Regions from separate parts of the Mesorhizobium sp. WSM4310 genome, predicted to be linked through region 4. Evidence: predicted binding sites of a transcription regulator. Region 4 holds the regulator's gene; each other region holds the start of a gene.

Region 1 (7,407 bases), on a different contig from region 4:
GATATGCGCAAAAGCCTCATAATTCCAAGCAGTTTGTGCAGTGCGGGATCATATAATGCTGCATAGCAGGCGAAATATGCTGCGCAGCAGCGGCCAGTCCGCCGGCGCGGCGGCGCGCGACCTGCTTGGCGTGCATGGGCGCCATGCCGATTTCCGGTTTGACTTGGGTCATGGAAAGGGCAAGAAAAGTTGCCAACAATGCCTGAAAACACGACAGCTCGAAGTCTGGAGAAGAAAATGTCCTCTGCCAATTCCATCGTTGTCGCCAGTGCCGCGCGCACGGCCGTCGGCTCCTTCAACGGTGCTTTCGCGGCCACGCCGGCGCATGAACTCGGCGCTGTCGTCATCAAGGAGCTTTTGGCGCGCGCGGGCGTCGAGGCAGCCGAGGTCGACGAGGTCATCCTCGGCCAGGTGCTGACCGCGGCCCAGGGCCAGAACCCGGCCCGCCAGGCCTCGATCATTGCCGGCCTGCCCAAGGAGACCACCGCCTGGGGCCTCAACCAGGTTTGCGGCTCGGGCCTGCGCGCCATCGCGCTCGGCATGCAGCAGATCGCCACCGGCGACGCCAAGGTGATCGTTGCCGGCGGACAGGAATCGATGTCGCTGTCGCCGCACGCCGAGCACCTGCGCGCCGGCGTCAAGATGGGCGACTACAAGATGATCGACACCATGATCAAGGACGGCCTGTGGGACGCCTTCAACGGCTACCACATGGGCAACACCGCCGAAAACGTCGCCCGCCAGTTCCAGATCACCCGGGACGATCAGGACCAGTTCGCGCTGGCCTCGCAGAACAAGGCCGAGGCCGCGCAGAAGGCCGGCAAATTCAAGGACGAAATCGTCGCCTTCACCATCAAGGGCAAGAAGGGCGACACTATTGTCGACCAGGACGAATACATCCGCCACGGCGCCACGCTTGACGCTATGACCAAGCTGAAGCCGGCCTTCGACAAGGACGGCACGGTGACCGCCGCCAACGCCTCCGGCATCAATGACGGAGCGGCCGGTGCGCTGCTGATGAGCGAAGCGGAGGCCGCAAGGCGCGGCATCACCCCGCTGGCGCGCATCGCGTCCTGGGCAACCGCCGGCGTCGATCCGGCGATCATGGGCACCGGCCCGATCCCCGCCTCGCGCAAGGCTTTGGAGAAGGCCGGCTGGTCGGTCGGCGATCTCGACCTTGTTGAGGCCAACGAGGCATTTGCCGCGCAGGCCTGCGCCGTCAACAAGGGCATGGGCTGGGATCCCTCGATCGTCAACGTCAATGGCGGCGCCATCGCCATCGGCCATCCGATCGGCGCCTCGGGCGCCCGCGTCTTCAACACGCTGGTCCACGAGATGCGCCGCCGCGGCGCCAGGAAGGGCCTCGCGACGCTGTGCATCGGCGGCGGCATGGGCGTCGCCATGTGCGTTGAAGCGCTCTGAGAAAACGATGACCGGGCGGCGCGAGCCGCCCGTTCAATATCCAGTGCCTGCCAAGCCCGAAAACAGGGCGATATCAAAAAGGGGAAATGCATGACCAAGGTTGCAATCGTCACGGGCGGATCGCGCGGCATCGGCGCGGCGATCTCGATCGCTTTGAAGACCGCCGGCTATTCGGTTGCCGCGAACTATGCCGGCAATGACGAGGCGGCGGCGAAATTCAAGGCCGAGACCGGCATTCCGGTCTACAAATGGTCGGTCGCCGAGTATGACGCTTGCGCCGCCGGCATCAAACAGGTCGAGGCCGACCTCGGCCCGGTCTCGGTGCTGGTCAACAACGCCGGCATCACCCGCGATGCCATGTTCCACAAGATCACCCGCGACCAGTGGAAAGAAGTCATCGACACCAACCTGTCGGGTGTTTTCAACATGACGCATCCGCTGTGGAACGGCATGCGCGAGCGCAAGTTCGGCCGCGTCATCACCATCTCCTCGATCAACGGCCAGAAGGGCCAGGCCGGCCAGGTCAATTATTCCGCCGCCAAGGCCGGCGACATCGGCTTCTCGAAGGCGCTCGCCCAAGAGGGTGCTCGCGCGGGCATCACCGTCAACGTCATCTGCCCCGGCTACATCGCCACCGAAATGGTCAAGGCCATCGACGAGAAGGTGCTCAACGAGCGCATCCTGCCGCAGATCCCGGTCGGCCGCCTCGGTGAGCCGGAAGAGATCGCGCGCTGCGTCGTCTTCCTCGCCTCGCAGGATGCCGGCTTCATCACCGGCTCGACCATCACCGCCAATGGCGGCCAGTACTTCGCCTGAGACGTCTGACGGCGGCTCACATCCCGCGACGAACGGACCGGGAAACCGGTCCGTTTTCAATGGAGGCCTGGAGCCCTGGCCCCCCGCTGCGGCGCAATGCCCCAATCCGGCACGCAAAGGTTAATGGCGGCAGCGCCGCCTGTGCGAACCCTGTGGGCAAGCCTGTGAATCCTCGGTGGATAAGCTGTTCACAACACAAGATATTGACGGAACAAAACGGGAAAATGCCGCCGGCGCTGATTTGTCGCCGATTCGTTCCGGCTTTGGGCGGAAGTTAACGTTAATGCCCGGGATTCAGCCGTGTTTCATTAACGACAAATTCAGAAAGATTAACAATTTCATAATGTTGAGCGACAGCCATCGAGATGCTTCGTTCATTTGCCGGCAAAAGTTAAGGACAAGGCCCGCCAGCATAAAACGGGCCAGTTCGATGATTCAGCATGTGGTGAGACTCGGGCTCACAAAATCCATATGTAGCCGTGAACAAAAGCTGAATCTGAGCGAGTCGCCGATTCGTCGCCGATTCGTTCCAGACTCGTTCCATCAGTTAAGCTGCACCCAATTTAGCGCCAGACAGAGTTGCATTCGAGCCGCCGGTGGAACATTCCGCTTTCGCTTCGCGCCCGAAATCCCTATGTGTCGCCTGTCATACGCGCCAGTTGAGGCACGCTCCCGACAACCAGAGGCCAGAAAGCCTTATTTCCAGGTCGATGAACATCCAGCCGAAACACACTGAGCCGCTGATCCTGTCGGGCCGCGACGTGACCGCCGTGCTTGGGCCGACCAACACCGGCAAGACCCATCTCGCCATCGAGCGCATGGTGGCGCACGAAACCGGCGTCATCGGCCTGCCGCTCAGGCTGCTGGCCCGCGAAGTCTACACACGCGTCTGCGAAAAGGTCGGCGCCCACAAGGTCGCGCTGATCACCGGCGAGGAGAAGATCCAGCCGCCCGGCGCGAAATATTCGGTCTGCACCGTCGAGGCCATGCCGCGCGAGACGGACGCCGCCTTCGTCGCCATCGATGAGGTGCAGCTCGCCGGCGACCTCGAGCGCGGCCACATCTTCACCGACCGCATCCTGCATTTGCGCGGCCGCCAGGAGACGCTGCTGCTGGGTGCCGCCACCATGCACGGCATCCTGCAGCGCCTGCTGAAGGGCGTCTCGGTGGTGACGCGGCCGCGGCTGTCGCATCTGGCCTATGCCGGTTCGAAGAAACTGACCCGCTTGCCGCGCCGTACCGCGATCGTCGCCTTTTCCGCCGACGAGGTCTACGCCATCGCCGAGCTGATCCGCCGCCAGCAGGGCGGTGCCGCCGTCGTGCTCGGCGCGCTATCGCCGCGCACTCGCAACGCCCAGGTGGCGCTGTTCCAGTCCGGCGATGTCGACTATCTCGTCGCCACCGACGCCATCGGCATGGGTCTCAATCTCGATCTCGACCATGTCGCCTTCGCCCAGAACCGTAAATTCGACGGCTACCAGTACCGCAACTTGACGGCGGCCGAGCTTGGCCAGATCGCCGGCCGCGCCGGCCGACATCTGCGCGACGGCACGTTCGGCGTCACTGGCCAGGTCGACCCGCTCGACGAAGAGCTGGTCAAGAAGATCGAGGGCCACGACTTCGATCCGGTGAAGGTGCTGCAGTGGCGCACCGCGCATTTCGACTTCGGCAGCCTCGATACGCTCAAGCGCTCGATCGAGACCAACGCCCCGGTCGAGGGCTTGACGCGCGCCCTGCCGGCGGTCGACGCACAGGCGCTCGAATATCTCTCCCGCGACGATGACATCCGCGCGCTCGCCACCGATGCAAAGCGCGTCGCGCTGCTGTGGGAAGCCTGCGCACTGCCCGACTACAGGAAGATCGCGCCTGCCCAGCACGCCGACCTGATCGCCTCCATCTACATGGACCTTGCCCGTCATGGCCATGTCGACGAGAACTACATGGCCGAGCAGGTGCGCCGCGCCGACACCACCGAGGGCGACATCGACACGCTGTCGCACCGTATTGCCCAGATCCGCACCTGGACATTCGTGTCGAACCGGCCCGGCTGGCTGGCCGATCAGGCACACTGGCAGGAAAAGACGCGCGAAATCGAAGACAGATTGTCGGATGCGCTGCATGAGCGGTTGACGAAACGCTTCGTAGACCGCAGGACTTCCGTCCTCATGCGGCGCCTTAGAGAAAATACCATGCCTGAAGCCGAAATCAGTCCTACCGGAACCGTCCTTGTCGAAGGCCACCATGTCGGCGAGTTGCAAGGGTTCCGCTTCACCGCCGACCAGACCGCCGGCGGCGAAGACGCCAAGGCCGTGCGCACGGCCGCGCAAAAGGCGCTGGCCGCCGAGTTCGAGGCGCGCGCCGAACGCTTCGGCGCCTGCGCCAATGGCGACCTGGCGCTTGGCTCGGACGGCACGCTGCGCTGGATCGGCGCGCCGATCGGCACGCTGGTTTCCGGCGAAGACGCGCTGAAGCCGCGCCTCGTGCTGCTGGCCGACGAACAGCTGACCGGCCCGGCACGCGACAAGGTCGCCGCGCGCGCCGAACGCTTCGTCAACTTCCAGATCGAAACGCTGCTGAAGCCACTGGTCGACCTGAAGAACGCCGAGCAGATTTCCGGCATCGGCCGAGGCATCGCTTTCCAGCTGGTCGAGAATTTCGGCCTCATCAACCGCCGCGATATCGCCGAGGAGATGAAGTCGCTCGACCAGGAGGGCCGCGCGGCCCTTCGCCGGCTCGGTGTGCGCTTCGGCGCCTACCATGTCTTCGTGCCGGCACTGATCAAGCCGGCCCCCGCCGGGCTGGTGACCTTGCTGTGGGCGCTGAAGAACGACGGCAAGGACAAGCCTGGTTTCGGCGACGTCGTCCACGCGCTGGCGTCCGGCCGCACCTCCGTGGTCATCGATCCTGCCTTCGACAAGGCTTTCTACAAGCTGGCCGGCTATCGCAATCTCGGCCGCCGCGCCGTGCGCGTCGACATATTGGAGCGGCTGGCGGACCTCATCCGTCCGGCAACCAACTGGAAGCCCGGCCTCGGCCAGCGCCCGGACGGCGCCTATGACGGCCATTCCTTCATGGTGACGCCGCCGATGATGTCGATCCTCGGTGCCACCGCCGACGACATGGAAGAGATCCTCAAAGGCCTCGGCTACCGCGCCGAGCCGAAGCCGGCGGCGGAGGTCAAAGCACGGCTCGAGGCGCAGGACACCGCCGCGCGGGAAGCTGCCGCCGCGAAACTTGCGGCGGAAGAAGCCGCGCGCGCCGAGCAGGCCAAGGCAGCCGAAGCCGCCGCTACGGACGCGGCCGCGGAGGCGGCGGTCGAGGGTTCGGAGCCGGCAGCCGCCGAGGCCGCCGTCGAAGCGCCGGCCGAGGTCGTCGCGGAAACGAGGGCAGAGCCTGCCGCGGAAGAAGCTCCGGCAGAAGCCGCGCAAGAAGTTCCGCTCGTGGCGGAAGCCGTTGCTGACGTTGCTGTCGCCGAAAGCGATAGCGCCCTTACCTCCCCCTCGATGGGGGGGGTCGCGGCGCGCAGCGACGCGGGTGGGGGTGACAGCGCCGACGATGCACGTGGTGGCGATGAAGCCAACGATTCAGGCGGTGCCGACGGCACCGCCGCTCCCCCCACTCCGGCGCCGCGCGCCAACCCTCCCCACGAAGGGGAGGGTGAGACCAGCGAGCCCATCGCCGAAGCCGAAGTGCCCAAGCCGATCCTGCTGTGGCGCCAGGGCCGTTTCGAACAGCGCCCCCGCCATCACGAAGGCCGCAACAACCGCCAGCGCAACGGACAAGCGCGCGGCCGTGGCAATGCGCCGGCCGAGGCCGTCGCTGCTCAAACCACCGGCGCGCCCGGCGAACGTCCCGCTCATGAGGGGCGTCGCGATGGCGCCGGCAAGCCGCGCTTCGACCGTTCGAAGTTCAAGCCCAAACCACAGGGTGAAGGCGAACAGCGCCGTGACGGCCGCCCGCAGGGCGAGCGTCGCGAAGGCCGACCCGACTGGAAGGGTGGCCGGCCCGAGGGCAAGGGCGGTCCCGATCGCGGCAAGGGGGGCGCAAAGCCTGCTTTCCAGCCGAAGCCGCGCGAGGAACGTCCGGTGCGCTTCGATCCGGATTCGCCGTTCGCCAAGCTCGCCGCCTTGCGCGACCAGTTGAAGAAGTAGGCTCGGTAGGGTCCGATGGTTGCCGAAGGCCGCCAGCGCATCGACAAATGGCTGTTCTTCTCGCGCGCGGTGAAATCGCGCTCGCTCGCGGCGAAGCTCGTCGTCGCCGGGCGCGTGCGCATCAATCGCGACAAAGCAGCGCAGGCCTCCGATCTGGTCAAGCCGGGTGACGTGCTGACCATCACGCTCGACCGGCGCATTTTCGTCTGGAAGGTGCTTGGCGCTGGTGTCCGGCGCGGCCCCGCGGAGGAAGCCCGCACCCTCTATGAGGATATGTCGCCGCCGCCGACACCGAAGGGCGAGGCGCTTCCCGACGCCATGCCGGCGCTGCGCGAGGCCGGCAGCGGCCGTCCGACCAAAAGAGAGCGCCGCCAGACCGACCGCCTGCTTGGCGAAGATTGAAGCTTGCCGGCCAGATCGCGGGCCGCGATCCCGGGGCAATGGCGGACGCAGGGCAGAACGGAACCCGGCAAACAAGATGCTCCCGGGACATCAGCCGCCCTTGCCGCGCCTGCCGCCTGGAATTCCATTCCGCAAACGCCGGGGCGGCCGCGCATGGCAACCCTTGCAAGCGAGAGGCAAAGGCGTTACCTCACGGAAAAAGCCCAAGAAACTGGCCCATTAAGCTGGGACGTCCCGGAGCCGACCGATGACCTATGTCGTGACCGACAATTGCATCAAGTGCAAATATATGGACTGCATCGAGGTCTGTCCGGTCGACTGTTTCTATGAAGGCGAGAACATGCTCGTCATCCATCCCGACGAGTGCATCGACTGCGGCGTCTGCGAGCCCGAATGCCCGGCCGACGCGATCAAGCCCGACACCGAGCCAGGTCTCGACAAATGGCTGCAGATCAACACCGAATATGCCGAGAAATGGCCCAACATCACCGCCAAGAAGGAGCCGCCGGCAGACGCCAAGACCTTCGACGGCGAGGCCGGCAAGTTCGAGAAATACTTCTCCGCCGAGCCCGGCGAAGGCGATTGACAATGCGGCCGTAAAGGCTTGTATGACGCA
Region 2 (7,407 bases), on a different contig from region 4:
CTGGCGCGAGGTCGCCAATGGCAAGCGCGTCGCCGGCGTGCAGGAAGTCAGCTGGCTGATGCTCAAGGAGTTGGGCGGGCAATCCGCGGAAGGCGATCTCGCCGCCCTGGTCAAGTCGATCCATCTCGACGCGCTGCGCGAAAACGCACGCGGCCATGCGTTGGCGATAGCGGCGGCTTAGCCTCGGTCTTTCGCGAAGAAATCCGGAAAATCCTCCATCGCTGCGGCAATGATGCGCAGGGATGCCGCGATCTGCAGCATGTCGCCGGTGGCGTTGCGCTGGGCGATGCTCGCCGCATACTGCCGGGCGACAGCGACCGTCGCTGTCTGCGGATCACCCGGAGCGCGGAACAGCAGCTCGCGCGCCAGCCCTCTCAGGAAATTGGCGATCGAAAGTGCGGTTTCGGACGGGATGGCATGGTTTTGGTTTGTGCCGCGCAGCCTCAGGATCTCCAGGCCGACCGTCACGGCAGCAACGCCGCCGACCAACACCGCCTCGCCCTTCCTGCCGGAGTTCTGCACCAGCGGCATCAGCTGGTTGACGCGGTCATAGGCGAGGCTTTCGAAGGCTGAACGCCTCGGCACGCGCTCGTGCAGGCAAAGCCGTGCCAAATCCTCGCGCATGGCCCGCACGATGCGGTTTGCCGCGAGCCACGGATCGGCGGGCAGCACGGCAATGAAGACGCCGATGGCCAGCAGGATGCCAACCAGCACGGACGCCGAGCCGGCGAAGAACGGGCCAGGATCGTAGGTCATCGCCTGATGCGGACTGAGGAAAGCGAGGAAGTTGATGGCGAAGGCCGTGGCCACGCCGACATAGCGCGGATTGGCCATGCCCAGCGCCGTCGGCACCAGGATCGGCACGACAAACAGGACGAACCAGCCGAAGCCGGGCAGGGCGGGCAACGCTATCTGGCCTATGAGAAAGGCAAAGGGCAGGGCAAGCAGCGTTCCCTTGAAGAAGCCCCAGGACACCTGCACCGGATCGGGGCGAGCGGCGAAAAGGCTGGATACGACGGCAACGAGAATGACCGTACCCGCTGCCTCGGACCATTTCGTCGTCAGCCAGAAGGCCGCGACCAGCAAGGTGGCAAGGGCAGCGCGCACGGCATTGCGCGATGCGCCGGGGTAGTCGCGGTGCACCACCAGCGCAGGCTGCCTGCTGGCGCGGCCGGTACGTGTGACCGGCGCGCGCAAGGCATCGAGCCCGCGCAGCACCTGCTTGAGCGCCTCGGCAAAATCGGCGGCGATGGTGAGGCGCGTGATGGTGCCGACCCTGTCGTCGCCCTGGTCGACCGAGGCATCGGGCAGTTGCCGGGCCTTGGCCGAGATCGCGTCGAGCCGTTCCACCCAGGGTGCCGTATCGTCCAGTGCGCCGGGCTTTGCCGCCAGATCGCCGACAAGGGCCTGCAATTCCGAACGCACCGGGATGAGGGCGGCGTTTTTCGGCGCGGCGTGAGAATGCAGCGCGCGTGCCGCCGACAGGGCCGAGAGCAATTGTCCGATGGTGCGCCGAACCGGGTGGGCACGCGGCGCGAAGCTCGGCGCTTCCAGCCTGGCATAGGCGCGCATTTCGCCAAGTGTCTGGGTGTCCGCGACGAGTTTGCGATGGAGTGCGGAAAGTGTCGCTGTATCACCTCCCGAGAAGGCCCCTGCGGCATAGGTGGCAAGGTCAAGAATGCAGCGCTTCAGCCGCGATATGATGGCATCGCTGGCCAGTTTCGGCAGGATCAGCCTGCTGGTCACGCCGGCGCAGACGATGCCAAGCACGATTTCCGCGCAACGGGCGACAGCGAGATCGACGACCAGATGCGGCTGTCCGAAGGCAGGCAGGCCGATGATCATCGCCGTGTAGCCGGCAAGAGCCGCACCATAGGCTTCGGGATTGCGCAGCAAGGAGGAAACGAAGGTGCAGATGCCGATCCAGACGGCGAGCACCGTCACCAGAACCCATGGGTTGGTGCCGAAGACAGTGGTGATGCCGATCGCCGCCAGCCCGCCGGCCAGCGTGCCGAGCAACCGGTAGAAGCCCTTCGCCAGCACCATGCCCGCGACCGGCTGGGCGACGATGAACACCGTCATCATCGCCCATTGCGGGTGGTCGAGCTTGAGGGCATAGGCGGCGAGCAGCGCGATCAGGCCGGCCGAAACGGTGCGCAAGGCGAAAATCCAGTCCGAGCGCGTCGGCTGCGTCAACCCGGCCAGGCTCGTCTCGAAATAGGCCTTCAGCCGCGCCCAGGTCACATGCCGGTCTCCTTATCGGAAGCGCAAGCTAAACTGGCCAGCGGCTAGATATCCAGCACTTCCGTCTCGGCGAATTCGGCACGTTCCTGGATAAAGCGGAAGCGGGCTTCCGGCTTGGTGCCCATCAGAGCGTCGACTGCGTCCTTCGTCGCTGCCTCGGCGTCGATCACATCGACCCGCAGAAGCGTGCGCTTCCTCGGATCCATTGTGGTCTCCTTGAGCTGCGAGGCCATCATCTCGCCCAGGCCCTTGAAGCGGCCAAGTTCGACCTTGCCGCGCCCGGTGAATTCGGTGCGCAGGAGCTCGTCCTTGTGTGCGTCGTCGCGGGCGTAGGCGACCTTGCCGCCTTGCCGGATCGAGTAAAGCGGCGGCACCGCCAGATAGAGATGGCCGCCACGCACCAGCGCGGGCATTTCCTGGTAGAAGAAGGTGATCAGCAGCGAAGCGATATGGGCGCCGTCGACGTCGGCGTCGGTCATGATGATGACGCGGTCGTAGCGCAAATCCTCGTCGCGGTACTTTGATCGCGTGCCGCAGCCGAGCGCCTGGATCAGGTCCGATATCTGCTGGTTGGCGGCCAGCTTGTCATTGCCGGCGCTGGCCACGTTGAGGATTTTTCCGCGCAATGGCAGTACTGCCTGGCTGGCGCGGTCGCGCGCCTGCTTGGCCGAGCCGCCGGCGGAATCACCTTCGACGATGAACAGTTCGGCACCGGCCGCCGCGTTCTGCGTGCAGTCGGCGAGCTTGCCCGGCAGGCGCAATTTGCGCACCGCACTCTTGCGCGACACTTCCTTTTCCTGGCGCCGGCGCACCCGCTCGTCGGCGCGCGCGATCACCCATTCCAGCAGTTTCGAGGCTTCCTGCGGATTGTCGGCCAGCCAATGGTCGAACGGATCGCGGATCGCGGTCTCGACAATTCGAATTGCCTCGATCGTCGCCAGCCTGTCCTTGGTTTGGCCGACGAATTCGGGTTCGCGGATGAACACGGACAGCATGCCGGCCGCCGAGATCATGACGTCTTCCGAGGTGACGATCGAGGCGCGCTTGTTGCCGACGAGATCGGCATAGGCGCGCAAGCCTCGGGTCAGCACATTGCGGAAGCCGGCCTCGTGAGTGCCGCCTTCGCCGGTCGGGATGGTGTTGCAGTAGGAATTGATGAAGCCGTCGCCGCCGAACCAGGTCACCGCCCATTCGAGCGAGCCATGGCCGCCTTGCTTTTCGCTTTTTCCCGCGAAAATTTCCCGCGTCACCTGGAAGTCGTCGCCGAGCGAAGCCTTGAGATAGTCCTTCAGGCCGCCAGGGAAATGGAACTCCGCCTTGGCCGGCGTCTGGTCCTTTTCCTTGATCAGCGAGGGATCGCAGGTCCAGCGGATTTCGACGCCGCCGAACAGATAGGCTTTCGAGCGCGTCATGCGGTAGAGCCGCGCCGGTTCGAAGGCCGCGCCCTTGCCGAAGATCTGCTCGTCAGGATGGAAGCGGATTTTCGTTCCGCGCCGGTTGTGGACCTCGCCAAGCTGCTCCAGGCCGCTTACCGGAATGCCGCGCGAAAAGCGTTGGCGATAGAGCTGGCGGCCACGCGCGACCTCGACCTCGAGATGATCCGACAGCGCGTTTACGACGGAAACGCCGACGCCGTGCAGGCCGCCGGAGGTTTCATAGACCTTGGAGTCGAACTTGCCGCCCGAATGCAGCGTCGTCATGATGACTTCGAGCGCCGGCTTCTTGAATTTCGGATGCGGATCGACCGGGATGCCGCGGCCATTGTCGGTAACGGTCAGAAACCCGTCGGCCGAAAGCTCGACATCGATGAAGGTGGCATGGCCGGCAACCGCCTCATCCATCGAATTGTCGATGACCTCGGCGAACAGATGGTGCATCGCCTTGTCGTCGGTGCCGCCAATATACATGCCTGGCCGGCGGCGCACCGGCTCCAGGCCTTCCAGCACCTCGATGTCGGCGGCGCTATAGCCCTCGCTGCCATCCTTGGTTGCGGCCGGGCGCTTGGCTGCTGCCTGCACAAGCGGGTCGGCCGGGCGCGCCGTTGTCCGAACCGGCTGCGGCTGCTTGTCCATATTGCCGAAGAGATCGTTATTGTCGTCCATGCCTGCCATAGGGGTCCGGTGCTGCGAATCACCCGTCGATACTGCCACGCTTTTCAGCGCCAAGCGACGGAGGTTCCTGTTACGTTCGGGGATTTGACCCGTCTTATCCTAAAACCATTCGATAACCAAGCGGGCGGAAATAGGTCGAATGCCGCCTTTCAAAATTCCTGTTTCTTTAACAAACCCGCCTAGCGTGAGCCCCAACAAAACAAGAAACGACGGGCATCAGGGGTTTCGGCGTGAGGGGCAAGGCCATAACGATGATCGGCATCGCCGCCGTTTTCGGCGCGATCTCGATCTTTGCCGCGGATTTCTGGGTCAAGAGCCAGGCCAAGGCCGATGCCGAAGAGAAGACGGCGTCGATCGCCGCTCCCGCCCCGCCCAGGATCGAATTCAAGACCATCGTGGTGGCGAAAGCGCCGCTGCGCTACGGCCAGGAGCTCGACCGCGCCAAGCTGATCGAGATCCCGTGGCCGCAGGATTCGCTGCCGCAAGGCGCCTTTGCCACCATCGACGGATTGCTCGGCGAGGGCAATCGCATCGTGCTGTCGCCGATCGAGGTCAACGAACCGGTGCTGCTGACCAAGCTGTCGGGGCCGAACGGCCGCGCCACGCTCTCCAACATGCTGACGCCCGGAATGCGGGCGGTGACCATCCGCACCGACGAGATCGCCGGTGTCGGCGGCTTCGTCACGCCGGGCGACCGCGTCGATGTGGTGCTGACGCGCGATGCCGGCGAAATCCAGGAAGTCGCCAAAAACGCGCAAGGCGCGGCCGGTTCGACCGTCACCTCCGAGATCGTCGTTGCCGACGCCAAGGTGCTGAGTGTCGGCCAGGGTGCCGACGAGCGCCAGACGACGCCGCAGATCACGAATTCCGTGACCATCGAAGTGACGACCGAAGGCGCGCAGAAAGTGGCGCTTGCCCGCACCGTCGGCACGCTGTCGCTGTCGCTGCGCTCCGCCAGCGAAGGCGGCGACGGCAAGAACGGCGTCACCACCATCTCGTCCTTTGGCGGATCGGTGGCGGCCAAGGCTCAGGCCGCGGCCGGCTCGCTGTTCGACGCAGTGACCAAGGAGCCGGAGAAGCCGAAATTCAAGACGGTCATCGTGACGCGCGGCACGAAGGCCGAGGAATATCAGGTTCCTGAGCGGGACCAGAAGTAAAAGCCGGTGGGGACCGGACGGGACAGGGCAATGTTGATGCGTACCCTATATCGAATGATGGACCGATCGCGCTTTGCGCGCGCCTTGGCGATGGCTGCTGCGCTGGTTGCCGGCGGAATGCTCGCCTTGCCCGGCCTGGCCAAGGCGGACAATGACATCGTCTATGTCTCGGCGACCAAGAATGCGTCGATCAAGGTCGCCAAGGGCAAGCCCAAGACGATCGTGACGAGTGCCGCCTTCTACCAGATCGTCATCGGCGATCCTGAGATCGCCAACGTCAATCCGCTGACCGACAAATCCTTCTATGTGCTCGGCAACAATCTCGGCACAACCGGCATTGCGCTGTTCGACGAGAAGAAGCAGCTCGTCGGCACCGTCGACATCGAAGTGACGCTCGACACGGATCAACTGGCCAGCACCATCCGCGCCAGCGTGCCGGACGCCAAGATCAAGGTCGGCTCGGCCAATGGCCGTGTCGTGCTATCGGGCGAGGCGGATGATGCGGTCGCCGCCGAAAAGGCGAACAAGATCGCAACGCGCTTTTCCGGCACCGAGGAAGTGATCAACTCGGTCAACATCTCGTCGTCGCAGCAGGTTCAGCTCAACGTACGCTTCGTCGAGATCAACCGCCAGGCGGGGCAGGATCTGGGTGCCAAATACGCTGCCAATTTCGCCTACGGTTTCGGCGGGCGCGATGTTTCGCTCGACCCAGGAACCGTGCCGACGGCCGGAACCGGTGAAATCATCGGCCGGCTGCTATCGAACGGCGTGTCGATCGACATCGCCATCAAGGCCTTGGAAGAGCGCGGCCTCGCCCGCCGGCTGGCCGAACCGAACCTGATCGCCCGCTCGGGCGACACGGCGAGCTTCCTGGCCGGCGGCGAATTCCCGATCCCGGTCTCTGAAGACAACGGCAAGATCTCCGTCAGCTACAAGAAATACGGCGTCAGCTTGGACTTTACGCCGACCGTCCTCAAGGATGGGCTGGTCAGCCTCGACATCGCGCCGGAAGTCTCCTCGATCGATGCGTCGTCCTCCTACAACATCGGCACCATCTCGGTGCCGGGATTCATCGTGCGCCGCGCCAGGACCTCGGTCGATCTCAAGAACGGCCAGAGCTTCATGATCGCCGGACTGCTGCAGTCGCAAAACGACATCACCACGTCGCGCATTCCCGGCCTCGGAAAGATGCCGGTGCTCGGGGCGCTGTTCTCGTCGAAATCCTATCAGCGGCGCGAGACCGATCTGGTCATCATCGTCACGCCCTACCTGGTCAAGCCGGTCGATCCGTCGAAGAAAATGGTCGAGCCGACCGACGGCACGCGGCCGGCCAGCAATGTCGACTATTTCCTCAACAACACCGAGGAGGTGAAGGCGTCGGACACTGGCCGGGCGCTGGCACTGGCCGATGGCAGCGCCGCACGGACCGCTCCCGCCACCACGGTCGGGCACTTCCTCGACCTGCCGAAGGACTGAAGCCATGCGTGTGGCCTTGAAATCGAGTGTCGCCTTGCTTCTTGCCGGCTTGGCCGGCGGCTGCACCAGCGACGATTACATACGCACCGAAGGGGTGACGCCGGGCTCCGGCGACGCCCAGGCCGCCAACACCGTCATGCAGATGGTCGATCCCTGGAAGTACGGCGTCCAGAACACAAGGCTTCTCGTGCCTGCCAAGCGCGGCGACGCCGTGCCGGTCACGCCGGATCAGGCCGCCGCTACGAAGGCTTCGCAACAGACCACGGGCAACTGACCCCAAAGGGCGATCGCGCTCACAGGCTGACAAAAATGGCAAACGGCATCAAGACCAAGAAGATCCTGCTCGTATCGACGGACAGGACCTTCGTGCAGGACACGCGGACCGCATTCGCCGCCTCCGAGATCATCCAGCTCTCGAC
Region 3 (7,407 bases), on a different contig from region 4:
CGGCAGCGTGCGACACGGTAACAAGCTCGCCTTCGGCACAGAAGGTGACGCTGTGTTCGCCGACGATGCTGCCGCCGCGAGCCACCGCAAAACCGATCTCGCCGGCCGGCCGCGCGCCGGTGACGCCGTCGCGGGCGCGCCTTGCGACCGCGTCCAGTTCGACGCCGCGTCCACCGGCGACGGCTTGTCCCAGCATCAGCGCGGTGCCCGACGGCGCATCAATCTTGTGGCGATGATGCGCCTCGAAGATCTCGGCGTCCCAATCTTCGGGGGCGAGCGCTCTCGCCGCCCGCTCGACCAACCCGACCAGCATGTTGAGCCCGAGCGAAAAACTGCCGGAGCGGACGATGGGAACCGCTTTCGCGGCATCGGCTATATCAGCCAGTTCGGCGGCATCGAAACCGGTCGAGCCGATCACCAAAGCGGGGCCGCCCCGGTTTGCGCAAACCCTCGCCAGATCGGCGGAGCCCGCCGGCGTGGTGAAATCGATCACCACATCGGCCACGGCGAGCGCCTCGTCGCGGCTCACCAGCCGGTCGCCGACACTGCCCGGGCGATGGAAGCGGGCGGCAAGCGCCAGCCGCGGATCGGCCAGAACGGCCTCGGCCATCTGCCGCCCCATGCGGCCCCGCGCCCCGGCGATGGCGATCCTGATCGACGGCTGCACCATGGTTTCAGCTATTTCCACATGCCGCGCATGCGCGCGCCGATATCGACGCGCACGTCCGGCCGGGGCGCCCTGCCCTGTGCCGCCTGTGCGCCCGGCCACGACATCTGCTGGAACGCGGCGAGAATCGAGGCCGGGATAAAGCGCGTGCGCGAGGCATAGAGATGGCGATCGCCGCGCGCGGCCTGGCCATGGGGAAAGAAGCGCTGCGGCATGACGAGGTTGAGGCTGTCCTTGGCCCGCGTCATCGCCACATAGAGCAGCCGGCGCTCCTCCTCGATATCTTCCTTGGTGCCGACGCCGAGATCGGCCGGGATGCAGCCATCGACGGTGTTGAGCACGAAGACGTTCTTCCACTCCTGGCCCTTGGCCGAGTGGATGGTCGAAAGGATCAGATAGTCCTCGTCACGATGCGGCGGTCCAGCCTGGTCGCTGGTTGCATCAGGCGGATCGAGCGTGAGCTCGGTCAGGAAGCGCTCGCGCGAGGCGTAGCCCGAGCCGATCTGCTCGAGTTGCAACAGGTCGGCGCGGCGTGTGATGGCATCCTCATGGATGCGTTCCAGATGTGGTTCGTACCAGAGCCTGACCTGTTCGAGATCGGCTGGCCATTTGGCGCCGGCCCGCAGGCCGGAATAGAGCGAGACGAAACCGGGCCAGTCGTCCGCCGCGCGCTGCGGCGGCCGCCATCCGGCCAAGCCCATCGCTTCATCCAGCGCTGTCGTCATCGTCTCGACGATCTGCGCGGCAGCCGAAGGGCCGATACCCGGCATCAGCTGCAGAACGCGAAAGCCGGCGACGCGGTCACGCGGGTTTTCGGCAAAGCGCAGCACAGCCAGCACATCCTTGACATGGGCGGCATCGAGGAATTTCAGGCCACCGAACTTGACGAAGGGAATGTTGCGCCGCGTCAGCTCGATCTCCAGCGGCCCGCTGTGGTGCGAGGCGCGAAACAGCACCGCCTGCGATTTCAGTGCCGTACCGGCCTCGCGCTCGGCGAGGATGGTATCGCAGACGAAGTTGGCCTGCTCGACCTCGTCGCGGACGCTGACCAGCCTTGGCTTGTCTGATGATTTGCGCTCCGACCAAAGGTTCTTGGTGAAGCGCTCCGAGGCCTCGCCGATCACCGCATTGGCGGCGGCCAGAATGGTTTCCGTCGAGCGGTAATTGCGCTCCAGCATCACCACATCGGCGGCCTGCGCGAACTGTTTTGGAAAATCGAGGATGTTGCGCACCTCGGCGGCGCGGAACGAATAGATCGACTGCGCATCGTCTCCGACCACCGTCAGCCCGGCGCCGTCGGGTTTCAGTGCCATCAGGATCGAAGCCTGCAGGCGGTTGGTGTCCTGGTATTCGTCGACCAGAACATGGTCGAAACGCCCGCCCAGATGCGCCGCTATGTCCGGCTCGGCCGCCATCTGCGCCCAGTAGAGCAGCAGATCGTCATAGTCGAGCACGTTCTGCGCCTGCTTGGCCTCGACATAGCCGGCGAACAACTGCTTCAACTGCTCGGCCCAGCCGGCGCACCAGGGGAAGGCCGACCCCAGCACTTCGCCGAGCGGCGCCTGCGCGTTGACGGCGCGCGAATAGATGGCAAGGCAGGTGCCCTTGGTCGGAAAGCGCGCTTCCGTTTTCGAGAAGCCGAGTTCGTGGCGCACCAGATTCATCAGGTCGGCGGAATCCTCGCGATCATGGATGGTGAAGGCCGGGTCGAGGCCGATCTCCAGCGCATAGTCGCGCAACAGCCGGGCGCCGATGCCGTGAAAAGTGCCGGCCCAGGTCAGCGCATCGGTGATCACCGCGGCGTCGCGGCCGAGCACCTCGCCGGCAATACGTTCGACACGTTTCGCCATTTCGGATGCGGCGCGCCGCGAAAAGGTCATCAGCAAGATACGGCGCGGGTCGGCACCCCTGACGATGAGATGAGCGACGCGATGCGCCAGCGTGTTGGTCTTGCCCGAGCCGGCGCCGGCAATGACCAGCAACGGCCCGGCGATCTTGCCGTCACCATGCTCGACGGCCTGGCGCTGGGCATCGTTCAGCCGCGCGAGATAGGCGGGCTGGGCAGTCGATTCCACAAAGGTCGAATCATGAGCGGCGAGGTTCATCGCCCATCAAGCATCGTTTCCGCTTTGTTCGCAACATAGAAGCTTTGCGACGGCCCCTTGGTCTTGGCGCAACTCTCAAGGGAAAGCGCTACGCTTTTCCAGGGAAAACCGCTTCACACTTTTCCTGGAATTGCTCTACCGCCGGGGATCGACACCCATGGCCGCCGATTGGCGGCGCAGAGCTTCGCGGTCACTTCTCGGCGCGGGCAGCAACAGGGGATCGATGTCGCCGGGCACGTCATCGATCATCTTGCGCGCGAGGCGGTATGCGAGAAAGGCAAAAGTACCTGCCAGAAGCAAACGGATCATGCCGCGGTCTCCTCTGATGAGGGTCAACCGGAAACATGACGGTTTGTTCCATCGCGCCAAGTTCGCAACCAAACCGATGGCGGGTCGTTGAAAGCAAGGAGGCGATAGCGATGAAGAAGCTAGGATTAGCCCTTGTCCTGGTCGCTTTGGCTGTCTCGGCCTGCGACAACAAATTGCCACCGACCAAGGCTCCTGGTGCCGAACAAAGCTCCTATGCCAGCAATCCTGTCATGAACACGGAGAGTGTTGGGCAACTGAGATGATCCAGTGCACTGAGGACCCGTCGAAACCTCATTGCATTGCCGCGATGCATTCTTCGAGCCGCTCGAGGCGGAACTTGGCATTGCGCAATTCGTGCCCGGCGTCCTGTTGCAGCTGACGGCCTCGGGCCGGGAATGCCATTGTAAGGTTTCTTTCGAGTTCGGCGATGCGCGCACGCACCTGCCGCGCCTCGTCCTGACGCAACGCCCTTATCCAGTTCCGCCCGCGCATTGGCCTTCCCGCAACAGCCAAGGACCAGCGTCTTCCATGCCAGAAAGACGCTAACGCCCTGCAAGTGCGAATATTCTAAATTTAATGAATGCTAATTTACCAGGCGGTCGGCACGGGAAGAAGGCCGGCGCCGCTTGGGAGGAGAAGGCGCCGGCCAAGCGGATAAATCAGGTCCGCCGCACCACACAGCCTAGCTGAGTCTTGCCGCTGCGTCATGTGGGGTAGCGGATTTCGGCCTTTTCCAGGCGTTTTCCACCGGCAAAGGCGTGCCGAAGGGGGGCTGCGGCCGGTCAAATTCCGAGCCGTTGCCTGGCGATGGCGGCATGAAAACTGGCGCCGAAGACCAGCCCGTCATCATTGAAGTCATAGCTGGAATTGTGGAGCGGCGCCGAGGCCTCGCCATTGCCGAGGAACACGAAGCAGCCCGGCACGTGATCGAGGAATCGGGCAAAATCCTCCGACGCCGTCATCGGCTCGCGGGCAACCGCGACATTGCCGGGATCGAAGACTTTCTTGGCAGCGGCGAAGGCCGCCTCGACCAGTTCGGCATCATTGTGCAAAGGCACGAATTCTCTGGTGTAGTTGACCTCGGCGGCAATGTTGTAGGCGGCCGCGGTGCCCTCGGCGATGGTGCGCATCTGGCGTTCGATCGCCGCGCTGACCTCGGGGCGAAAACTGCGCGTATCGCCGAGGATGCGGGCAAGACCAGGCAGCGCATTGCGGGTGCCATCGGTGATCAGTTCGGTCACCGAAACCACCGCTATGTCGGCCGGGCTCAGGCGGCGCGAAACGATGGTCTGCAGATTGGTGACCAGCGCACAGGCGGCGACCAGCGTTTCGTTGCCCGAATGCGGCCGCGCCGCGTGGCCGCCGAACCCCCTGAGCACGATCTCGAAATTATCCTCTGCCGACATGACAGGGCCGGCACGGGTCTCGAAATGCCCGACGGGAAGGCCAGGCATGTTGTGCAGGCCAAAGATCTCGTCGAAGGGAAAGCGCTGCATCAGGCCGTCGTCGAGCATGGCCAGCGCGCCCCTGCCCCACTCCTCGGCCGGCTGGAAGATGAAGCGCACGGTGCCGTCGAAACCACCCTCACCCGCCAGCAGCTTTGCCGCGCCAAGCAGCATGGCGGTGTGGCCGTCATGGCCGCAGGCGTGCATGACGCCGGGATTGCCGGAGCGGTAGGGCGCGCTCGATTGCTCCGATATGCGCAGCGCATCCATGTCGGCGCGCAACGCAATGGCACGGTTGCCGGTGCCGCGCTTCAAAGTGCCGACGACGCCGGTGCCGCCGACACCCTCGGCGACATCGTCCAGGCCGAATTCCCGCAGCTTGGCCGCGACGAAGGCCGCAGTGCGTTTCTCCTCGAAGCCGAATTCGGGGTGCGCGTGCAGGTCGCGCCGCCAATTGATCATCTCTCGCTTCAGCGTTTCTGGATCGAGTTCAGCCATTTTGTTCAGCCCTTGAGCGCGGCGAGTTCAGCGACGACATCAAGCAGGATGTTGGCACCGGCAACAAGCTCGGCATCCTCGGTGTATTCATGCGGGCTGTGGCTGATGCCTCCGGCGCTCGGCACGAAGATCATCGCCGCCGGCGCCATGCGCGCTATCATCTGCGCGTCATGGCCGGCGCCCGAGGTCATTCGCCGCGAGGCAAGCCCGCGCTTCCTGGCGGCAGCCTCGATCAATTCGACGACCTGCCCGTCGAAGACAACCGGCTCGAAGCGGGCCAGCCGCTCGACCGACACGGTGATGCCCTCGGCGGCGAGCTGTTCGAGAAAGGCGGCCAGCGACGCCTCCTGTGCTTGCAGGCGCTGCTCGTCGGGATCGCGCAGGTCGACGGTGAAGACGGCGCGCGATGGGATGACGTTGATGGCATTCGGCTCGAATCGCATCGTGCCGACGGTGGCAACGGTCGGCGCGTTGGAGGCCGCTGCAAGGTCATGCAGGAAGGTGACCACGCGTGCCGCGGCATATCCGGCGTCGCAGCGCATCGACATCGGCGTGGTGCCGGCATGGTTGGCGACGCCATCGAGGGTGATGCGCTGCCAGGAGATGCCTTGCAGGGTCTCCACCGCGCCGATCGGAATGCCTTCGCGCTCCAGGAGCGGTCCCTGTTCAATGTGCAGTTCGACATAGAGGTGCGGCTTGAGAAAGCCGGGTTCGCGTTCCCCCGCATAGCCGATACGGGCGAGTTCCTGCCCGAGCGTGCTGCCGTCGGTGCCGACAGCGGCGAGCGCCGCCTCGACATCGACGCCGCCGGCATGGACCAGCGAGCCCATCATGTCGGGGGAGAAGCGCACGCCCTCCTCATTGGTGAAGGCCGCGACGGCGAGCGGGCGCGCCGGCGGGAAACCCGACGCCTTCAGCGTCTCGATCACCTCCAGCCCGGCAAGCACGCCGTAGCAGCCATCATAGATGCCGGCGTCGATGACTGTATCGATGTGCGAGCCGATGAGCAGCGGCGCTTCGCCCGCATTGCCGGCACTTTGCCAGATGCCGAAAATGTTGCCAATGCGGTCGATAGCGACATCGAGCCCGGCCTGCCGCAGCCAGCCGAGGAAGAGGTCGCGGCCCTGTCTGTCGGTGTCGGAGGCCGCGAGCCGGGTCAGCCTGCCCTCGCCGTCGCGGCCAACGGCGCCGAGTTCGCGGATACGGCCAACCAGGCGCTGTGCATCGACAGCAATCATGCTGTTGCCTCGGCAGCGAGCTTGCCGGCCAGCACCTCGGCCGGGCTCAAGCCGACCAGTTCGGCATAGCGATGCGGGTCGGTGGCGCCTTCGGTGTTGACCACCAGCACGCGGGATTTGCCGTCGAGGCCTAGATCGGCCCTGTTTTCGGCCATCGCCCGGACCAGTCCGGCAAGACCGACGCCGCCGCTCTCGCCGGCGACGATCACCGGATCGCTGCCGGCAGGCCGGGCCAGCCGCCGCATGACCGCGACGGCGTCGTCCTCGTCCACGGTCATGAAGGCATCGGCGACGCGCGCCAGCACGCGCCAGGCGACCTGAGAGGCCTCATAGCATTCAAGCATGGCCATGACCGTCGGCTGGTCGTGCGCCACCTTGACCACATGCCCTGCCCGGGCAGCCGCGACAACGCAGGCCGCGCGCGCCGGCTCGACGACGGTGAAGGTCGGCCTGGCGTCGCCGAGCACGATGGCGAGATGGCCGGCCACCGCCGCGGCAATGCCGCCAACGCCGGCCTGGACGAAGACATGGGTTGGCGGTTCGCCGAGTTGGCGCAGCGCTTCGCGCACGATCGCCGTATAGCCCTGCATGACCAGGCCGGGGATGCGCTCATAACCGGGCCACGACGTATCCGACACCACGCTCCAGCCCTTCTCGGCCGCGACCTGCGCCGCTTGCCTGACCGAATCGTCATAATTGCCATCGACGCGAACCATCTCGGCGCCGTAGCGGGCTATGGCAGCAATGCGCCCGTCGCTGACGCCGGCATGGACAAAGATCACGGCCCTGGCGCCAGCAAGCTCGGCGCCTTGCGCGACCGAGCGGCCGTGATTGCCGTCGGTGGCGCAGGCAAATGTCATCTTCGCGGCGACCGAGCGAACATCGGCACGATCGAGATCCTCGATATCGACGGGGCGGCCAAGGCGCTTGCCGGCCTCTTCCAGCACCAGGCGGAAAACAGCATAGGCGCCGCCCAGCGCCTTGAAGCTGCCCAGGCCGAGACGAAAGCCCTCATCCTTGACATGCAGCGCAGCGAGGCCAAGTTCGCCCGCCAGCGTCGGCAGCGCGTGCAGCGGCGTCATCGCGTGATTGTCACGATGGGCGAGAAAGCGCTCGACCGTGTCCGCGCCCGCGATCCCGAGGGT
Region 4 (7,407 bases):
CAGCTGGTCGATCGGATAGCCGCGGTGCAGGAGAATACCCGCATCGCCGTCGATGAAGGTGATCTCGGACTCACAGCTTGCTGTCGAAGTGAAGCCGGGGTCGTAGGTGAAGGCGCCGGTCGTGCTGTAGAGCGAGGCGATGTCGATGACGTCGGGTCCGACGGAGCCGCTTCGCACCTTGAATTCATGGGTCTTGCCGGCGAATTGAAGCGTTGCGATAGCCTCTTGGTTCGCGCCGCCCACATCCAGTTTTTTCGCAGCTTCGGTCATTGCAAACTCCTTGTTGTTTCCTCATGCCGGCAAAGGCAAATTCTGCAGAGCGACACGTCGAAATCACCGCAATGCGCGTATTCGCCACCGCATTTTAGGAGGTGCGTGCCAGATTGGGCCAAGGCCTAATGTTGCACTGCGAAACGCCCCTTTCAATGCCAATCTTCTTGGGCCAGTTTGCTCCTAATCGATTTGATCCGCTATGCGCGCCAGGCTTTCCTCGCGCCCAAGCACGGCAAGCACGTCGAACACGCCGGGCGAGGTGCTTTTGCCGGTCAGCGCGGCCCGCAACGGTTGGGCCACGGCGCCAAGCTTGTGGCCACCGGCCAGCGCATAGTCGCGGATCGCGGCTTCCGCCGCGGCCGCCGTCCAGTCGCTCGACAGCCCATTCAAAGCTTCGTGAGCGCCGCGCAGGATTTTGCGGGCACCGTCATTGAGCAGGAGGGCCGCCTTCTCGTCGACCGGCAGCGGGCGCGTAGCGAACAGATAGGCCGCGCCATCGACGAGTTCGACCAGCGTCTTGGCGCGCTCCTTCAGGCCCGGAAGCGCCGCCAGCAACTGCGCCTTGTTGTGTTCGTTGAGGCGCGCGGCCATCGCCGGGCCGCCCTCGAGATAGGGCAGGGTGGCGATGAAGATGTCCAACAGCTCCGCGTCGGCCATGCGCCGCATATGCGCGCCGTTGATGGCTTCCAGCTTGGCGAAATCGAAGCGGGCAGCGCCCTTGTTGACGTCGCCGATATCGAACCAGGAGATCATGTCCTTGATCGACATGATCTCGTCATCGCCATGACTCCAGCCCAGTCGCGCCAGATAGTTGAGCAGTGCCTCCGGCAGGTAGCCCATGGCCCGATAGGCTTCGACGCCGAGCGCGCCATGGCGCTTCGACAGCTTGGCGCCATCGGCGCCATGGATCAGCGGGATGTGCGACATAGACGGCACGTCCCAGCCCATGGCGTTGTAGATCACGGTCTGGCGGGCGGCATTGGTCAGGTGGTCGTCGCCGCGGATGATGTGCGTGACACCCATGTCATGATCGTCGACGACGACGGCATGCATATAGGTCGGGTTGCCGTCCGAACGCAGGATGATGAAGTCGTCGAGATCCTTGTTGGGGAAGCGCACCTCGCCCTGGACGCGGTCATGGACGATCGTCTCACCTTCGGTCGGCGCCTTGATGCGGATGGCGCCCTTGACGCCCGCAGGCGCCTCCGAGGGGGCGCGGTCGCGCCACTGGCCGTTGTAGCGGGGCGGCAGGCCCTTGGCCCGTGCTGCCTCGCGCATGGCTTCGAGCTCGGCCGGCGTTTCGTAGCTGTAATAGGCCTTGCCCATGCGAACGAGTTCTTCGGCGACCTCGCGGTGGCGCGGCGCGCGCTCGAATTGCGAGACCGCGTCGCCGTCCCAGGTCAAGCCGAGCCAGGTGAGGCCGTCGAGGATGGCGGCCGTCGCGGCGGCGGTCGAACGCTCGCGATCGGTGTCCTCGATGCGCAGCAGCATCGTGCCGCCGGTGTGTTTGGCATAGAGCCAGTTGAACAGCGCCGTGCGCGCGCCGCCGATGTGCAGATAGCCGGTGGGCGAGGGGGCAAAACGGGTGACGACCTTGTCGGACATGAAACTCTCGGAAACCATCTGAAGCGGGGTGCGGCTGCGCGGACTTTCGCGCGTCGCGCGTTCATGTAGCATAGGGCGTCAGCGGTGCAAGGGGCAGACCCGATGGCTGGACGAGGCCGGGGCTCGGAACAGGGCGAGGACGCTGGTGTTGGCGTCAGCGAACGGTCCCTGTTTGCGATTCCGCCGCCAGTCTCGCAGCCGCTATCGCCTCTGGTGCCGGGCTCCGATCGTCAACCGCCGCAGGCGGATATGCCGGCGACACTTCCGCCGCCTGCTTCAGGCCGGATTGTGCGTGTCCGGCGGCGACTCGCCCGGGTTTCCTGGCCTCGCCTGCGCCATGGTGCGGCGACGGCAGCGGAGCTCGAGCTTGACCGGGGCATCGCCTTCCTGCTGGTGCCGGTTTGTCTGGCCGCTGGAGCGATCGGCTATTATTCGCTCGCGGCGGAGCCTGATTTTGCAAAGCCTGTCGCGGTCGTCGTGCTGATGGCGGTCTGTGCGCTTGTTTCGCGCTCCTGGCCGAAAACCCATCTGGGCTTCATGGCGGCATTGTTGTGCGCGCTTGGCCTGCTTGTCGCCAAGGTCGAGACATGGCGGGCGGGCACCCAGATGCTGGGTTCGGAAATCTCGACGCAAGTGACCGGCCGCGTCGTTTCGCTCGACCGGATGGAGACCGGCCGCATCCGGCTGACCATCGACGTGACGTCGACCGCACGGCCGAAACTGCGTTATGCGCCGGAAAGGGTCAGGCTTTCGGCGCGAGATATCCCGGCGGAAATGACCGCCGGCTCCATGGTCACCGGCTACGCTAAACTGTTGCCGCCGACCGGCCCGGTGCGGCCGGACAGCTACGATTTCTCCTTCGACAGCTATTTCGCCGGTATTGGCGGCAGCGGCTTCTTTCTCGGCAATCCAAAGCTTGTCTCAGCCACGGACGACGAGGTGCCGCTCACGGCCCGCCTTTTCTCGGGGATAGAAAATGCTCGTGAAGCCATTGCCGACCACATCAGGGCCAGGGTTGGCGGTGCCGAGGGTGAGATCGCGGCGGCGCTGATCGTCGGTGTGCGGGCCGGCATTCCCGATGAAATCAACGAGGCGATGCGGCGCACCGGCATCTATCACATCATCTCCATTTCCGGGCTGCATATGGCGCTGGTCGCCGGCACCATCATGGGGCTGCTGCGCGGTGCCTTCGCGCTGTTTCCGGACTTTTCCGCGCGTCGGCCGGTGAAGAAATATGCGGCCGCCGCCGCCCTGTTCTCGATCGCCGCCTATCTCGTCATTTCCGGTGTCGTCGTTGCCGCCGAACGCAGCTTCATCATGCTGGCGGTGATGCTTGTTGCCGTCCTGTTCGATCGCGCGGCACTGACCATGCGCAACCTCGCCATCTCGGCGATCGCCGTCATTGTGGTGTCGCCGCATGAGGTTGTCGGCCCAAGCTTCCAGATGTCGTTCGCCGCGACCGCCGCGCTGGTCGGCGCCTATGCCGGCTGGGCGGATCACCATGCGGGAAAAGCAAGACCGCCACCGCCAAAGCGAACTTTGCCGGGTTTTCTCACGCGAAAATTCCTGCTGGCGACGGGCGGGCTGGCGATGACCTCCATCATCGCCGGCTGCGCCACGGCGCTGTTTGCCATCTGGCATTTCCAGCGTGTGTCGCCGCTCAGCCTGTTCGCCAATCTGGCCGTCATGCCGATCGTGTCACTGATAGTCATGCCTTTCGCTGTTCTCAGTTCTCTTGCGATGCCCTTTGGTGCCGACGGCCCCTTCCTTTACGTGATGGGCAAGGGCCTGACCGCAATGATCGCCATATCGGCGTGGATATCGGAACGCTCCCCGGTCGATGCGGTCGGGCTGATTTCGCAGCGATCCGTGCTGCTGGTGACCATCGCCCTGGTCATCGCGACGATGGCGACGACCTGGCTGCGGCTCGCGGCAGTGCCATTCGCGCTTGCCGGCCTGCTGACAGTATCGGATACGCGCACCCCGGATGTGCTGATTTCCGAAGATGCGCGGTTGGTGGCGCTGCCGATCGGCGGTGGAGAACTCGCGGTCAGCCGGGCTCGCCCGAACGAGTTCACCGTCGACAATTGGAAACGCGCGCTGGTGTCCGAAACCATCGTCGTGCCGGAGATGTTCGACAGGGCGGACGGGCAATTCGACATTGCCGATGCCGTCAATCTGCCGCCGGGAGCACCGTTCTACTGCACGGATGGCGTCTGTCTTGCACGGCACCCGTCGGGTGCGATCATCGCGCATGTCGAAGACCGCAAGGATACCTGGAAAGCTTGCGGTTTCGCCGACCTGATCGTCGTCAATGACGCGACGGGCTATGATGCCTGCCACAATCCGCTGGTTCTTGTCGTCACCAAACGGCAACTTGCCCGCAAAGGCAGTGCCGCCGTGTTCTTCGACCGCCAATCGGCAACTGGCCCGCCAACCGTCAGCTTCGCGGTGGACGGGCCGTATCGGCCTTGGCACGAGCAGCGAAAATTTTCGCGTGAGGCGAGGGGGCTGGCGCCCTATCAAAAACCCGAAAAGACGGCCGCTCCTGCTCAGTAACGCCGGATCAGCCCGACAAGCTTGCCCTGCACCTTGACCCTGTCTGGCCCGAAAATGCGCGTCTCGTAGGCCGGGTTGGCGGCTTCAAGGGCGATCGAGGCGCCCTTGCGGCGGAACCGTTTCAGGGTTGCTTCCTCCTCGTCGACCAGCGCCACGACGATCTCGCCCGGGCTCGCCGTGTCGGCATTGCGGATGATGACCGTGTCGCCGTCGAAGATGCCGGCGTCGATCATCGAGTCGCCCTTGACCTCCAGCGCATAGTGCTCGCCACCCATGATCATGTCCGGCGGCACCGAGATCGAATGCGTCTGGTGCTGGATGGCATCGATCGGCACACCGGCGGCGATGCGGCCCATCACTGGGATCGACACGGCGGAAACCGCTTCGTCATCATTGCCGGCCGCAGGCAAACGCGACTGCGCCGGCTTGATCTGGCGGCCAAGACCGCCCTGGCCGAGGCTGCCCTGGATGACGCTTGGCGAGAATTTCTTTGCCGCGTTAAGGCCGGGCGCGATCGAATCCGGCAGCCGCAGCACTTCCAGTGCCCGCGCCCGGTTGGGCAGCCGGCGGATGAAGCCGCGTTCCTCCAGTGCCGTGATCAGGCGATGGATGCCCGACTTGGAGGCGAGATCGAGCGCTTCCTTCATTTCGTCGAAGGACGGCGGAATGCCGCTTTCCTTGAGCCGTTCATGAATGAACATCAGCAGTTCATGTTGCTTGCGTGTCAGCATGGCGGCCCCCCAAGGCGTTGAACGACGGATTGAATCAGAATCGAAAAACAAACCCAGAACAAACACTATCTGTTCCAGTTGTGTTCCGCAACTGTTTAAAGTTTAATGAATTTGTTAACGCGTCTGAAATTTTTTGACCGGGGCAGAGGGTCGCGATCAATGATTTCCCTGCCGGTACGCGCATTGAAATCGTTTCGGTTAATGGCCTGTGGCCTAGCCCTGAACGCGGTTTGGCATCAGGTGTTTGGGAGGCGTCTGCGGGGCGGATTTGAGCGGCGTATCGACCCATTCCGGCAGAACGAAACGAAACCAAAACGCCAACGATCGTGAGTTCAGGCCGGCACGGCCACGTGGATCCGGACGCCGCGGAAGCATCATCCGGAAACCGCTTTCAGGCTGCCGGCGCGCGCGGTGTAAGTGTTGGCGCCGTTGTCTTCGCTGTGGACATAGACATGCAGCGTGTAGCCGATATGCGCCGTCATCAGCGCCTTTGCCCGCTCTACATCCCGATCGAGCGCCGCTTCCATGATCGCGGTGTGATGCTCGATGGCGATCGCCTCGCGCAGCGCGTCCATTGCCTCGCCGTAGCCGTCCTTCAGGCCGGCCGCCGCCCGCAAAGTCGGCGCCAGGCCGAGAAACCGATGATGCCGACGCAGCTGATCGGCGATCGTCGAGCGGAAGCGCAACAGCCAGTTTGACGTCGCCGCGCTCAGCAGCGCCGCATGGAAGGCCTCGTGGCTCTCGTCCCATTTGTCGACGGCCGCATCGGAAGGGTCATCGACCGCGGTTTTGCAGCGGGAGAGCCGGTAATGAGCGGTGACGACCGCATCCTCCCATTCCCTGCCGCCGTTCGCGATCGATTCCAGGAACAGCGGCATTTCGACAACCATCCTTGCGCGCGCCAGGTCCTCGAGCTCAGCGCGCGACACGGGAGCGACGGCAAAGCCGCGATTGCTGATGGCAGTGACCAGGCGTTCGGCTTCAAGTCGGGACAACGCTTCACGCAGCGGCGTCCAGCCGACGCCGTATGTGCCGCGCAGCGCGCTCAGCTTGAGCGGCGCCCCCGGCATGAGGCGGGTGGTCAGGATATCGCGCCGCAGCAGCTGATAGGCCGCTTCGGTCTTCGTGGAATTGTTCTGATCCTGCATCGCGGTCGGTCCATCATCAGCCTGTGAAAATTATATATGAAGGGGAAGTATGGCAAGAATTATATATAATGTTGACACGCGGCGAGGGACTGACCATGATCGCCGCAGTTGCCGTCCTTGAGAGCGGCGCTGATCAAATCTGGGAGGAAATGATGTTGAAGTCGAAATCCGCTTGGCTGTCGGGATTGGCCCTGGCAGGCGCGTTGATGGTCAGCGTCGGCAGCGCCGCGGCCGATCAGATACGCATCGGCATCGCCAATTTCGGCGAGCATCCGCAGCTCAATGCCGCCATAGCGGGCTTCAAGAAGGCACTGACGGACAACGGCTTTGTCGAGGGCAAGGACGTCGTCTACACCGAAAGCCATACCAACTTCGATGCATCTCTGGTGCCGCAGATGATCGCCAAGCTGCAGGCGGAGCAGCCCAAGCTGATCTACACCATCACCACGCCGGTCTCGCAGATCGCCAAGAAGGCGCTCGCCGGTTCTGGGATTCCGATCGTCTTCGCCGCGGTCACCGATCCGGTGGCGGCCAAGCTGGTGCCGTCGTGGGAAGCCGGAGACGAAGGCATGACCGGCGCCAGCGATCTGCAGGATGTCGCCGCGGTGATGGCCTTCACCAAGAAGCTGCTGCCGAACGCCAAGCGCTTCGGGGTGCCCTACAATCCGGGCGAGGCCAATGACGTTGCCCTGATCGAAAAGATCAAAGCGGCGGCACCCGCCGCCGGCTTTGAGGTCGTCGAAGTCGGCATCGACAACGTCAATGACATCCAGCAACGCATCGCTTCGCTCGCCGGCAAGGCCGACGTGATCTACGGTCCGGCCTCGAACCTGATCCAGCCGGCGATCGCCGCCGTCTCCGCGGCCGCGCGCCAGGCGGGAATCCCGGTCGTCAACTCCGATGACAGCGCGGTCCGCAACGGTACCGTGCCGGCGAGCTTGGCGGTCAATTACACGCAGGTCGGCATGAATGCCGGCAACATCGCGGCCGAGATTCTCAAGGGCAAGGATCCCAAGACGATCGCGCCGTCGCGTCCGGCCTATAAGGACCATATGGCAACGATTTCCCGCAAGGCGATGGCCGCGTTCGGC

What was found. The regulator LexA, encoded in region 4, represses DNA repair genes until DNA is damaged. The targets are predictions, from matches to a motif close to TGTTCNNNNTGTGTTCNG.
Region 1: a site for LexA is predicted at 2,764-2,781, ahead of FJV80_RS16710 (helicase-related protein). Genes of this name have one in related genera too.
Region 2: a site for LexA is predicted at 4,418-4,435, ahead of parE (DNA topoisomerase IV subunit B). Genes of this name have one in related genera too.
Region 3: a site for LexA is predicted at 2,787-2,804, ahead of FJV80_RS26590 (ATP-dependent helicase). Genes of this name have one in related genera too.

The regions. Positions count from the first base shown of each region.
Region 1 covers NZ_VFTA01000014.1:24,290-31,696, forward strand. The annotation lists gene FJV80_RS16700 (acetyl-CoA C-acetyltransferase) at 238-1,422, shown strand; gene phbB (acetoacetyl-CoA reductase) at 1,513-2,238, shown strand; gene FJV80_RS16710 (helicase-related protein) at 2,949-6,389, shown strand; gene FJV80_RS16715 (RNA-binding S4 domain-containing protein) at 6,405-6,791, shown strand; gene fdxA (ferredoxin FdxA) at 7,039-7,377, shown strand.
Region 2 covers NZ_VFTA01000007.1:54,943-62,349, reverse strand. The annotation lists gene FJV80_RS10280 (DUF2336 domain-containing protein) at 1-181, shown strand, start outside; gene FJV80_RS10275 (FUSC family protein) at 178-2,244, opposite strand; gene parE (DNA topoisomerase IV subunit B) at 2,289-4,346, opposite strand; gene cpaB (Flp pilus assembly protein CpaB) at 4,586-5,512, shown strand; gene FJV80_RS10260 (type II and III secretion system protein family protein) at 5,603-6,988, shown strand; gene FJV80_RS10255 (hypothetical protein) at 6,993-7,262, shown strand; gene FJV80_RS10250 (response regulator/pilus assembly protein) at 7,298-7,407, shown strand, end outside.
Region 3 covers NZ_VFTA01000031.1:3,261-10,667, forward strand. The annotation lists gene dapB (4-hydroxy-tetrahydrodipicolinate reductase) at 1-670, opposite strand, end outside; gene FJV80_RS26590 (ATP-dependent helicase) at 679-2,772, opposite strand; gene FJV80_RS34690 (hypothetical protein) at 2,908-3,081, opposite strand; gene FJV80_RS26595 (hypothetical protein) at 3,373-3,546, opposite strand; gene FJV80_RS26600 (M20 aminoacylase family protein) at 3,864-5,024, opposite strand; gene FJV80_RS26605 (Zn-dependent hydrolase) at 5,030-6,262, opposite strand; gene FJV80_RS26610 (diaminopropionate ammonia-lyase) at 6,259-7,407, opposite strand, start outside.
Region 4 covers NZ_VFTA01000004.1:254,327-261,733, reverse strand. The annotation lists gene gltA (citrate synthase) at 1-270, opposite strand, end outside; gene gltX (glutamate--tRNA ligase) at 454-1,878, opposite strand; gene FJV80_RS07660 (ComEC/Rec2 family competence protein) at 1,981-4,437, shown strand; gene lexA (transcriptional repressor LexA) at 4,431-5,168, opposite strand; gene FJV80_RS07650 (GntR family transcriptional regulator) at 5,543-6,316, opposite strand; gene FJV80_RS07645 (ABC transporter substrate-binding protein) at 6,469-7,407, shown strand, end outside.